DNA from 2 places in the Variovorax sp. YR566 genome. Region 2 is predicted to be linked to the other one. Evidence: riboswitches for the same ligand, from Rfam matches in the RefSeq annotation. Region 2 holds a riboswitch; the other holds the start of a gene.
The links. Region 2 has a riboswitch for thiamine pyrophosphate ahead of thiC (phosphomethylpyrimidine synthase ThiC). Riboswitches for the same ligand answer to the same signal wherever they lie in the genome.

Region 1: it holds a riboswitch for thiamine pyrophosphate, as region 2 does, so the genes downstream of both, ACTG4X_RS16340 (purine-cytosine permease family protein) here and thiC (phosphomethylpyrimidine synthase ThiC) in region 2, are expected to answer to the same signal.

The regions. Positions count from the first base shown of each region.
Region 1 is NZ_CP197092.1:3,500,117-3,506,390, forward strand. It holds gene thiS (sulfur carrier protein ThiS) at 1-67, opposite strand, end outside; gene ACTG4X_RS16330 (FAD-dependent oxidoreductase) at 64-1,155, opposite strand; gene thiD (bifunctional hydroxymethylpyrimidine kinase/phosphomethylpyrimidine kinase) at 1,200-2,054, shown strand; gene ACTG4X_RS16340 (purine-cytosine permease family protein) at 1,993-3,330, opposite strand; TPP riboswitch at 3,407-3,507, opposite strand; gene ACTG4X_RS16345 (adenylate/guanylate cyclase domain-containing protein) at 3,709-5,601, shown strand; gene ACTG4X_RS16350 (TetR/AcrR family transcriptional regulator) at 5,588-6,274, opposite strand, start outside.
Region 2 is NZ_CP197092.1:6,688,565-6,694,838, forward strand. It holds gene ACTG4X_RS31340 (HAD family hydrolase) at 1-105, opposite strand, end outside; gene thiC (phosphomethylpyrimidine synthase ThiC) at 169-2,052, opposite strand; TPP riboswitch at 2,143-2,248, opposite strand; gene ACTG4X_RS31350 (YchJ family protein) at 2,275-2,709, opposite strand; gene ACTG4X_RS31355 (hybrid sensor histidine kinase/response regulator) at 2,766-4,553, opposite strand; gene ACTG4X_RS31360 (helix-turn-helix transcriptional regulator) at 4,684-5,430, shown strand; gene iaaH (indoleacetamide hydrolase) at 5,423-6,274, opposite strand, start outside.

The DNA of each region.
Region 1 (6,274 bases), 3.2 Mb from region 2:
CCAGCGCGTCGGTGAGCGTGGCGTGGTCGGGCAGCACGAAAGGCTTGTCGTTGATCAGGATGTTCATGTGTCGGAGGTCTCCATGCCGAAGCTCCTTGCGAGGGCCGAGTGGCCGTGCGCGAGCAGCTCCATCGCGGCGTCGAGCAGCGCGGGCGCGATCATGAAACCGTGGCGGTACAGGCCGTTGATCTGCAGCACGCGCGGCTGCGGCTGGCGGATGGCGGGCAGGTTGTCGGGCAGCGTGGGGCGGCACTGCGTGGCGATCTCGACGATGCGCGCTTCGGCGAAGCCGCTGTGCACGGCATAGGCGGCGCTCAGCAGTTCGAGCGTTGAGCGCACGCTGGCGGGCGACATGTCGTCGGACTCGATCTCGGTCGCGCCGATCACGAACAGGTTGCCGGGCTTGGGCGCGATGTAGAGCGGGTAGCGCGGATGCACGAGGCGGGTGGGGCGCTGCAGGCTCACTTCGGGCGCATGGACGCGGATTACTTCGCCGCGCACGCCGCGCAGCGCGCTCCACTGGGGCTTGGCGCCGAGGCCGCGGCAGTCGATCACCCAGTCGGGCTGGCCTGTCGTGCCGGGTGAAAAATCAGACGGTGCGCGTGGCGATTGCCAGTGCAGCGTGACACGAGGGCTGGCCTGCAGCGTCGCGAGCAGCGAGGCCAACAGCGCACGGTTGTCGAGCTGGCCTTCGCCGGGCAGGAACAGGCCCTGCGCAAAGCGCTGGCCCAGTGAAGGTTCCAGCGCTGTAATGGCCGGGCCGTCGAGCGTCTGCATTGGCGCGAGTTCGGGCACCTGCGTGCCGGTGCTGGCGAGCACGCGTGCAAGCCGCGCGGCTTCGGCGCTATCCTGCCGGTGCCAGAGCACCAGCGTGCCGTCGCGCTGGAAAAAAACGGGCTGCGCCAGCAAGGCCAGCAGTTCGGGCCAGCGCGAGAGCGCGTGCTGCCCCATGCGCACGACCGACACCGGCGCCACGGCCGATTCGGCAAGCGGCGCAAGCATTGCCGCTGCCACGCGCGCGGCAGCGCCTTCGGCATCGGGACTGCCGGCTTCGAACAGATCGACCTTGCAGCCAGCCTGCGCGAGCGTCACCGCCAGCAGGCGGCCCATGAGGCCCGCGCCGAGGATGGCGGCCGATTGAAAAGGAAGGCTCACAGCCGTGCTCCTTCGCATTGCCGATACCGCCGATAATTTTCGGCATGACCCAAGGACCCACCCAGCGCTACGCACGCGTGCTTTCCATCGCCGGCTCCGACAGCGGCGGCGGCGCCGGCATCCAGGCCGATCTCAAGACCTTCGCGGCCCTCGGCTGCTACGGCATGACGGCCATCACCGCGCTCACTGCGCAGAACACGCTCGGCGTATCGGGCATCCACGGTGTGCCGCCCGATTTCCTCAAGGCGCAGATCCAGGCCGTGGTGGAGGACATCGGCGTCGATGCCGTCAAGCTCGGCATGCTGCATGCGCCCGAGATGGTCGAGGTGGTGGCCTGGGCCATCGACCGCTACCAGCTGAAGAACGTGGTGCTCGACCCCGTGATGGTCGCCACCAGCGGCGACCGCCTGATCGCCGCCGAGACGGTGCAGGTGCTGGTGCGCGAACTGTTCCCGCGCGCCGTGGTCGTCACGCCCAATCTCGACGAGGCGGCCTTGCTGATCGGCCATGCCATCGATGGCGTCGATGCGCTCGATGACGCGGCAAACGAGTTGCTCGCGCTCGGCGCGAAGGCCGTGCTGCTCAAGGGCGGCCATCTGCCGGGCGATGAGGTGGTCGACGTGCTGCTGCAATCCGGCGGTGAGCGCAGGCGCCTGGCTTCCAGGCGCATTGCCAGCCGCAACCTGCACGGCACGGGATGCACGCTGTCGTCCGCCATTGCCGCGCACCTTGCGTTGGGTGCGGCGCTGCCCGAGGCGGTCGAACGGGCGCGCACCTACATCCTCGGCGCGATGGCTGCCGGTGCGGATGTGAAGATCGGCGCGGGTCATGGCCCCCTCAACCACGGCTTTGCGCCAGTGCCGACGCACCGCCTGCCGTTGTCAGCTTCGGCCGGCTGAGCCAGGCCAGCACGAAGGTCGCCGCCAGCGTCGGCAGGGCGGAGCCGAACTGCGGCGCCCACTTGGCCAGCGCGTGATACGCCGCGATGCCCGCGATCCAGATCAGCGCCGCGCCGAAGTCGATCTGGCGCGTACCGGCCAGTGATACCGACTGGCCGCTGCCCAGCCGCCCGATGATCACGCCGTACAGCGGCACGAACACCGAGCTCAGAAGCAGCAGGAAGGGCTCCAGCGTGTGCATCGGCAGCACCAGCGCCAATGCGATGCACAGCGCGGCCAGCAGCAGGCCCCAGCGCTTCACGCTCCAGCGCGGCAGCAGGCTGTGCGTGGAGACCGAGCCTGAATAGACATCGCCGTACGCGTTGTCGAGTTCGTCGATCAGGATCAGGCCCAGCGCCACCAGTCCGCCTTGCGCCAGCAGCAGCGCGGTGACGAGGCTCACGCCGGGCTCGGCCACGCTCACCACCATCACGCCCAATGCGTAGCACCAGATGTTCGCCAGCGCATAGCCGATCCAGGTGCCGCTGAACGCGCTGCCCAGCCCTCCGGCATTACGTTTGCCATGTCGCGCGTAGTCGGCCACCAGCGGCAGCCAAGACACCGGCATCGCAATCACGAGGTCGAGCGCGCTGAACATGCCCATCGTGCCGTCGCCCGGGCGTGCCCAGAAGGCGTCCAGGCCCTTGGCCTGAAGCCGCGTCGCGAATTGCCATGTGAGCCAGATCAGCGACAGCACCACCAGCGGCAGGCCGAAGCGGCTCACGAAGCGCCGCACTAGCTTGACCATCGAGCCCGCGAGCAGCGCCAGCAGCACCGCGCCCCACAGCAGCGTGGTCAGCACGCCGCCCCAGGCAGTGCCCAGCGAGGGGCCGACCACCGACTGGCCGATGGCCTGCGTACCTTCCCGCATGATGACCAGCTCGAAGGTGGTCCAGCCCACCAGCTGAACGATGTTGAGCAGCACCGGCAGCCGCGCGAAGGCACTGCCGTAGGTGGCGTGCATCAGGCCGGCGCTCGCCAGGCCGCTCTCGCAGCCAAGTCGCGCGGTCCAGGCCAGCAGGCCGGCGCCGACGCAGGAGCCGAGCACGATGGCAATGACCGCATCGCGCGTACCCACGGCCGGCACCAGGTAGGCGCCGATCTGCATCACCAGCAGGCCCACGCCGAGGCTGAACCAGAGCGAAGCATGGTCGTGCCAGCCGAACACGCGCTGGGACGCGGGCAGCGGCGTCAGCGCCTCGTTCGAGACGGTCGCGTCGTTGTTGTCGTTTGCCATCCATTTGCTCCAGTGCAAAAGGTTTGGCAGGTGGGCGGGGCCCCAGTGGCGCGGCCATCACGCGAGAGAACGTGAGAGGCCACCGGACCAGCTTCCCTGCGCGAGGATTACCTCAATCAGGTTCAAAGGGACTTTCTCAGCCGGACGGCAAGCCGCCCAACACCCCTAGCAAGTACGCCGCGAGGAACCCACGGCGCGGGGCGGAGTTTATCCCCTGCGGGGAAGCCGCAACAGCATGCGTGCCTTTGCGAGGCAGGGAAAACCCGCAGAGCGTGCACAGGCCACGAGAGAATCGGCGTCCAAAGAAGAACTGCCAATCAAAGAAACGGGAGCGCGCGCCGATAAGCGAGCAGGAACAAGAAATGAAGAAGGACTTGCATGGCAGATAGGGATTTCGCTGGCACCGGCCTACGGCGCTTCAGGGTCGACGTAGGCACCATCATCTGCGCCGTCGCGCTGTTGCAGTCGCTGCTGCTGGTGGCATTCGGCTACTGGGCCGCTGAGAAGCTGGTGTCCAGGGTGGGCACGGCCTCGCACAAGATCAACCATGACAGGGTCGAGGACAATGTGCTCGCCTTCCTCGCCAAGACCGAGGGAGTCATCCGATCGATTGCCGACTCTCCCAGCGTGCACGCCACCGGCGAGGATGGCGAACAGACCGCCGAGATGCTCTGGACCATGCTCGAGCAGACCCCCGAGCTCGACAGCATCAACGTGGCCACCGACGACGGCCACGTCTTGATGGCTGTGCGCTACCCGACCCCGGCCATCCGGCAGGTGTTGCGCGGCCCCGACTTCAGCACCGAAACCTGGCAGTACAAGCGCTCGCCCGACGCCGAGGGCGGCGACGCGAAGCAGCGCTTTGCTACGACGGCCATCACGGCCTATCGCAGCGACTTCGACCCCGAGAAGCGCACCTGGTACCGGGAGGCCATGAAGGCGCATGGACCCGTGTGGACCCAGCCTTTCCTGATGAGCGACTCACAGGAGCTTGCAATCGGCCATTCATTGCCCAGCGCACGTGTCGACGACGAGGGGCACACACGCCAGCTCGTGATCGACGGCAACGTGTCGCTGGGGCATCTGTCGAAGCTCGTGCGCATCTTCGGCGCGCTGGGGGCCGGCGAGAGCGCCTTGCTGAGCGCCGACCATCACGTGATTGCGCGCAGCGACCACCCCGACCCGGTGCGCGAACTGGAGTCGCCAGACACCGGTGTGCTAGGCGCCTTGCATGCGCACATGCTTGCCGCGGGCAAGGCGGGTGGCGCCGACGACATGGCTTTTTCCATCGAGCATGAAGGGCGCAAATACCTCGTGCAGACGTCGCACATCCCGCACACCCGGTGGCAACTCGTCAGCTGGGAGCCCGAAGATCTGCTGCTCGGCGGCCTGCATCGCTCGGTGCTCTGGGCGCTGCTGCTGACGCTGAGCTTTCTCGGCATCGCGCTGTTCATCTCGCTGCGGCTGTCGAAGCTCGTGACCCAGCCGATCGAAAACCTCGCGCTTGTCGCGCGCCGCATCGGGCGGCTGGAGCTAGACAACCTGCCGCTCGAGCCGAGCCGGGTTCTGGAGATCCAGCATCTGAACCAGGCGCTGGACGAATCGGCGCGCAGCCTGCAGGCCTTTCGCAAGTTCGTGCCGGTGGACATCATCCGCCAGCTCGTCGCCGAGGGCCACGCGCTCGCGCCCAGCGGCTCGCCGCGCCGCATCACCGCGATGTTCACCGACGTGGAGGGCTTCACCACCATCTCCGAATCGATGGAAGCCGACGTGCTCGTGAGGCAGCTGACCGAGTACTTCAACCTGGCGGCCGGCATCTTTGCGCGGCATGGCGGCGTGGTCGACAAGTTCATGGGCGACGGCATCATGGTGCTGTGGGGCGCGCCGTCCGACCTGGAAGATGCGGAATACCGGGCCTGCGTCGCGGCGCTCGAACTGCATGCCGAAATGGACGTGCTCAACGGCAAGTGGCGGGGCGAAGGCCTGCACGAATTCCGCACGCGCGTAGGCATCCACACCGGCCACGTGATCGCGGGCGTGCTCGGGTCGAGCAACCGGCTGTCTTACACCGCCATCGGCGACGCGATCAATGCGGCAAGCCGCATCGAGGGCGCCAACAAGGAACTGGGCACGCGCACGCTGATCTCGCAGACGACATTCGAGGGACTGGGTGGGCGGCTCGCCACCCGTCGCATCGAGGAAACGACCGAGCTGCGCGGCAGGCAGGCGCGCATGGTGCTGTACGAGCTGTTTGGGCCTACGCAGCCCTGACCTTGCGCGCGAACGCCTCCAGCCCGTCGATGGTGATCTGGATGTGCCGCTCGAAGCTGCTGTCGAGCGGCACCGTCGTGCCGTTGTCCCAGCGCAGGATGAAGGCCTTGTTGGCCAACTGCGCCAGGTTGCGCGTGAGCACCGGGTGGTCGAGTGGGCGAATCGTGTGCACGCGCTCGCGCAGCTCCTCGGCCCAGGCCTGGGTGTTGTCCACGGGCAGGGGCGAGAACTCCATCGTCAGGAAGCCCAGCATCGCGGCGACCACGCAGTTGTAGGCCTCCAGCAGCGGCTCGCCCTCGAAGCCGGCTTCGGTCAGCGCCGCCAGCACGCCTTCGACCAGCTCGATCGGCAGGCTGCCGTTCGACACCAGCTGCGCGCCCAGCAGCTGCGCCACGTTCGGGTGGCGCCGCACCGCGGTGCGGCAGCGGCGGAACAGTTCGGTGATCCATGCCTGCCATTCGAGCTTGCCGGGCGGCGGCGTGACTTCGGCCATGACGGTGGCGGCCACTTCGGCCAGCAGTGCCTCGCGGGTGCTCACGTGCCAGTGCACCGTGGCCGGATAGACATCGAGCCGCGCCGCGACCTCGCGCATGCTGAAGGCGCCCAGGCCGAATTCGTCGATCTGCGCCAGTGCGACTTCGGCGATGCGTTGTTTCGTCAGGCCGCCACCGCC
Region 2 (6,274 bases):
GAGCTCGCCGAGCATTTCGGCGAGCACGCGGTTGGTGATGGGTTCGGAATCGACGAGCACGCCGTCGCAGTCGAAGAGAACGGCGGAAAAAGGAAAGGGGGTCATTGCGGTGCCGGAGTTCGGTGATTGGCCCCATGGTAGCAACGCCCCCTTTTCGCAGGAGGAAGCTCAGGCTATCGGACGGATGGGGATGTACATCTCGCCGCCGCCGGCCATGAATTCCTTCGACTTCTCTTCCATGCCCTCGGCCATGGCGGCTGCCTCGGCCACGCCCTTCTTCGCTGCGTATTCGCGCACTTCCTGCGTGATCTTCATCGAGCAGAACTTGGGCCCGCACATCGAACAGAAATGCGCCACCTTGCTCGAATCCTTCGGCAGCGTCTCGTCATGGAATTCGCGCGCGGTGTCGGGGTCGAGGCCCAGGTTGAACTGGTCCTGCCAGCGGAATTCGAAGCGCGCCTTGCTCAGCGCATCGTCGCGCGAGCGAGCCCCCGGATGCCCCTTTGCCACATCCGCCGCATGCGCGGCGATCTTGTAGGCAATGATCCCCTGCTTCACGTCGTCGCGGTCCGGCAGCCCCAGGTGCTCCTTCGGAGTCACGTAGCAAAGCATCGCGGTGCCGGCCCAGCCGATCATGGCCGCGCCGATAGCACTGGCAATGTGGTCGTAGCCCGGCGCGATGTCGATGGTCAGCGGCCCGAGCGTGTAGAACGGCGCCTCGTGGCAGTGCTTGAGCTGCTCGTCCATGTTCGACTGGATCATGTGCATCGGCACGTGGCCCGGCCCTTCGATCATGGTCTGCACGTCGTGCTTCCATGCGATCTGCGTGAGTTCGCCCAGCGTGCGCAACTCGGCGAACTGCGCTTCGTCGTTGGCGTCGGCGCCCGAGCCGGGACGCAGGCCATCGCCGAGCGAGAAGCTCACGTCGTAGGCCTTCATGATGTCGCAGATGTCTTCGAAGTGCGTGTAGAGAAAGCTCTCCTTGTGGTGCGCGATGCACCACTTGGCCATGATCGATCCGCCGCGCGACACGATGCCCGTCATGCGGTCGGCCGTGAGGTGGATGAACGGGAGGCGCAGGCCGGCGTGGATGGTGAAGTAGTCGACGCCCTGCTCCGCCTGCTCGATCAGCGTGTCGCGATAGATCTCCCAGGTCAGGTCTTCGGCCACGCCGCCCACCTTCTCGAGCGCCTGGTAGATGGGCACCGTGCCGATGGGCACCGGCGAGTTGCGCACGATCCAGTCGCGCGTGGTGTGGATGTTCTTGCCGGTCGACAGGTCCATCACGTTGTCCGCGCCCCAGCGAATGGCCCACACCAGCTTCTCGACCTCTTCCTCGATGCTCGACGTGACAGCCGAGTTGCCGATGTTGGCGTTGATCTTCACCTTGAAGTTGCGGCCGATGGCCATCGGCTCGACTTCGGGGTGGTTGATGTTCGCGGGAATGATCGCGCGGCCGCGGGCCACTTCGTCGCGCACGAACTCGGGCGTGATGATGCGCGGAATGGTCGCGCCCATCGGGTTGCCCATCACGCGCCTGGCGCGCTCTTCGTTGGCAAGGTATTCGGCCATCCACTCGCGCTTGCCGTTCTCGCGCAAGGCCACGTACTCCATTTCGGGCGTGACGATGCCGCGGCGCGCGTAGTGCATCTGCGTGACGTTGGCGCCCGACTTCGCGCGGCGCGGCGTGCGCTGCAGTGCCGAGGCACCGGCGCGCAGTTCGGCCAGGCGTTGCGCGTCGCGGTCTTCGTTCTTGGCGCCGTCGTCCAGCGCGTGGTGCGTGCGGCCTTCGTAACTTTCGGTGTCGTTGCGCTCCAGCACCCAGGCGCCGCGCACGTCGGGCAGGCCGCGGCGCACGTCGATCTCGACCTTCGGGTCTGTGTACGGGCCCGAGGTGTCGTAGAGCGACACGGTCTCGCCGTTGGTGAGTTGCACGTCGCGCACGGGCACGAACAGGTCGGGCCGGCTGCCCGGAATGACGCACTTGTGCGACGCGGGAAAAGGCTCGCGCGTGAGCGAAAGCAGCGTGGTGAACTTGTCGGGGGCATTCATCGGAGGCACTCCTTGTTGAGGAAAGGGTGCTCCGCAATCGCTCGGTGGGCTTCGGGAAGCCCGTCACGGAAGGGGGAGTGACGGACCGAAGTCAGGGAGTGCAGCTCTTCTTACGCCGGTATGACCCGGATCAAGTTCGCGGGTCGGCTGCTTTGCCATCTCAGCACGCCACATGCGTGCACCCCGGAGCGGGGCCGATTGTGCGGGCCTCGGCCCGGTGCGTCAACCCAGGGGTACTTGCAGGTCGCCGTCCAGGTAGTACCAGCGGTCGCCTTCGCGCACGAAGCGGCTGCGCTCGTGCAGGCGCGTGGCGGCACCCGTGGCCGCGCTGCGCTGGCGCGCGACGAACTCGATTTCGGCATGGTCCGCGTCGAGCACCGAGCGCGAGCGGATGTCCAGCCCCAGCCACTTGACGCCCGGCTCGAACTCGATCGAGGCCGGCCGCTTCGACGCATGCCAGGTGGCGAGCAGGTATTCGCCGCGCTCCAGCACGAAGGCCGAATAGCGCGAACGCATCAGCGATTCGGCGTCCGGCGCGGGCGTGTTCCCGAAATCGTCGAGATAGCGGCCACAGCACAGGGCGTAGCCGATGGGCTTGTCGCGGCGGTCTGTACGGCCGCAGGGGCAAGGTCCGGTGGTGGGATCGTTGGCGCTCATGAAGACCGCTATTGGAACACCTTGCGGGCCGGGCGCGGACAGGGCAAGCCCCGAGGCTAGGCAGGCCGGCTTGCGGCAATGGCTTCCTGCAGGGCCTGCGCGCCCGCCGGCTTGTAGATCAGCGCATAGCCCGCGCGCTCGACCTCGGCCCGCGTCGCATGCGCGGTTTCGCCGGTGAGGATGACGACGTTGCGCGCCTTGCCGACCGCCTGCAGGGCCTGCGCGGCGGCCAGGCCCGAGAGGCCGCTGCCCAGGCGCAGGTCGCTCAGCATCAGGTCGAACACGCCGCCGTGCTGCAAGGCTTCGCGCGGGTTGGCCGCCAGCACCACCTCGTGGCCCCAGGCGGACAGAAGCGAACGCATGGCCTCGCGCACGGGTTGCTCGTCGTCGAGCACCAGGATGCGAAGGGCGGCAGCTTCTTCCGGTGACCCGGCCGGCACGGCCAGGTCGTCATCTGCCGGTGGCGCGGCCGTCTTATCGAGCACCAGCGAGAAGGTGCTGCCGCGGCCCGGTGCGGTGCGCACCTGAATGCGCGAACCCATCACCTGCGCCATGCTCGCCACCAGCGACAGGCCCAGCCCGAGCCCGCGGCTGCGGTCGCGTCCGGGGTTGTCGATCTGGAAAAACTCCTCGAACACCTGCGCCTGGTGCCGCGCGTCGATGCCCACGCCGGAATCGCGCACCTCGATGCGCCAGGCGCCCGGCGTCACATGCCTGGCGCAGACCAGCACGGTGCCCGAGGGGGTGTACTTGATCGCGTTGTCCACCAGATTGCCGAGCAGCCGCGCGAGCATGCGCGCGTCCGCCTGCACCGCGGCGCGCGTGGGGCGCACGCGCAGGTGCAGCCCCTTGGCCGCGGCCAGCGCCGCAAAGCGCCCGTGCAGCGCATCGAACAGCGGCTGCAGGCGCATCGGCTCGGGGCGAACGGGCGCCACGCCGCCGTCGAGCTGCGCGATGTCCAGCAGCGCATCGATGGAGCCGCGCAGGGCATCTACGCTGTCGCGCATGAAGCGCAGGTTCTCGGCCGTGGGCGGATTGCGCGTGTCCAGCGCGTCGACGAAGATGGCCAGCGCATGCATGGGCTGGCGCAGGTCGTGGTTGGCGGCCGCAAAGATGCGGGCGCGCTGCGCGGCAAGCTGTGCCACGTGGTCGAGCTGGCGCGACAGCGCTTCGGCCAGGCGCGCGTTCTCGAAGCCGTTCTCGATGGAGCCGACGATCAACCGGTTTTGCTTGCGCGCATAGTGCAGGGCCGCCACGAGCTGCGACACCGCAAGGCACCCCATGATGACCGTCACGCTGCCCGGCTCCAGCACCAGCCGCAGCGCCAGGCTCAGGAACACCGGGACGCCGAAGCACAGGGCGGCCAGCCACCACTGGGCAAGCGCGGCAATGATCACGCTGGTCGTGCCGCTCACGAAGAAGTACATGAGCAGGATGTGGGCAAGGTCGCCATGCGGGAAGAACAGCCACGGCGCCAACGCCCACACCAGCCCCGGGAACAGCATGCGCAACTCCAGCCGCCGGCGCGTGCGCGCGGCAGTGGCTGCATCGATGGCGGCCGGATCCAGCCGGTGCAGATGGCGGTGCATGTTCCATTGCATCGCGTGCACCAGCACGGCCCACACGAGCGTGCCGCGATTGCCGGTGAGAACGAGGAACAGCATCCAGAACACCGCGGCCGTGACGGCGGCTGACAGCGGCGTGTCCCGCGTGTCGATCACATAGGCGCGCGCCAGGCTCTGGTCCACCAGCGGATTGGCGTTGGGCGCCTCGATCCAATAGTCACGGAACCGCTTCAGCAGCGGCCTGGATGCGTGTTCGGTGATGGGAGTTGTCGATGGCATGGCCGGGCTGCCGTCGATTCTGCGCGATATGCATGACCGCGCGGCGCATGCATTCGCGGGCATCCACCCTTGGCGCGGCGCTTGCTAAACGTTAGCGTTACAACGGCTCCCTCGAGAAAGTCGGCGATGTATGTACCTCACAGGCTCTGAACAGCACGCACTGCGCGGCGTTTTCACGCTGCTGGCGGAAGACCGCGGCGAGCAGGAGATCCGCGAACGCCTGGGCTGGGCGCTGCTCGACCTGCTGCACGCGGACCAGTTCGCCTCCTTCGTGTGGGACGCCGCGAGCAGCAACTTCGGCGCGCGCGTGGCGCTGCACATGGACCCCGCGAATCTCGACAGCTATGCGCAGTGGCACCAGCACCACGACCCGATCACATTCGTGCTGCAGTCGCGCCGCCGCGCCACACGCGTGACCGAAGTGATGCCGCAGCGCGAGCTGATGCGCACCGCATTCTTCAACGACTTTCTCGCGCGCGACGGGCTGCACTGGGGCATGAACCTGCATGCCTTCGAGGGCGAACGCGCGCTGGGAGACCTGCGCATCTGGCGCCGCAAGGGGCGCAGCGATTTCGGCGATCACGAGAAGGCGTTGCTCGACCTGATCGAGCCGGCGTTCGCGGGCGCCCTGCAACGGGCGCAGCGCGCGACTGCTCCGGCGTCCGGGGCGCGCGAAGCCGCGTGGGCCTTGCTGAGCGTGCGCGAGCAGGAAGTGGCCCGCTGCGTGCGCGAAGGGCTCACCGACAAGGAGATCGCGCGCCGCCTCGCGGTAGGCGTGCCCACCGTGCGCACCTACCTGCGGCGCATCTTCGACAAGCTGGGCATCGAGCGCCGCTCGGCGCTCGCAGGCTGGGCCATGCCGCTCGCGCTCACTTAGGCGCCGGCAGCCGGCCGAGCACCTGCTCCACCGCCATGCCCACGGCCAGCAGCTTGCGGTCGCTGCCGGCAGGGCCGTCCAGCTCCAGGCCCACGGGCAGGCCGCTGGTTGCGCCGAGGCCCGATGGCAACTGCACGCCCGGTATGCCGGCGTTGCTGCCCGGGTCGGTGTTCTGGATCAGCGAGCCGAAGTTCTCGGGGCTGCTGGCTTCGGCCCCCGCGGCCAGTGCCACGCGCGGCACCGTCGGGAACACCAGTGCGTCGAGCCTGTTCTTCGCGAAGGTGTCGCGGTAGAGCTTCTGCAGCGCGGGGCGCGCGACGCGCATCGCGTTCTCGTAGACCGGCTTCGCATCGACCACGCCGCTGGCCGCAGGCAGCTTGCGCGGGATGACGAAGGTCTCGAAAGTGCCCTTGACGTCGGGGCTGGCGATGCCGGCCGTGAGCTGTGCAATGTCGATACCCGTGCGGTACTTCGCGAGGTAGGTCACCATGTCGTCGTGCGCCTCGTAGAGCGCCAGCGGAAAGCCAACCGCGCCGTTGAGCTCCATCAGCTTCGGCATCTCCACATCGATCAGCGTGACGCCGGCCGCGCGCAGCTTCGCAAACGCGGCATCGGTGGCGGCGCGCGTGTCGGCGTCGAGATTGGCCTGCATGGCCGGCACCACGCCAAGGCGCAGGCGCTTCAAGTCGGCAGGCTTGAGCGGCTTGCCGCCGGCAATGACGCCGTCGAGCAGCGCCACGTCGGCCATCGATTGCGCCATCGGCCCCGCCGTGTCGCGCGTGTGCGAGATCGGCGCAATGCCCTGCTGCGGATAGCGCCCCACTGTCGGACGCAGCGATGCACA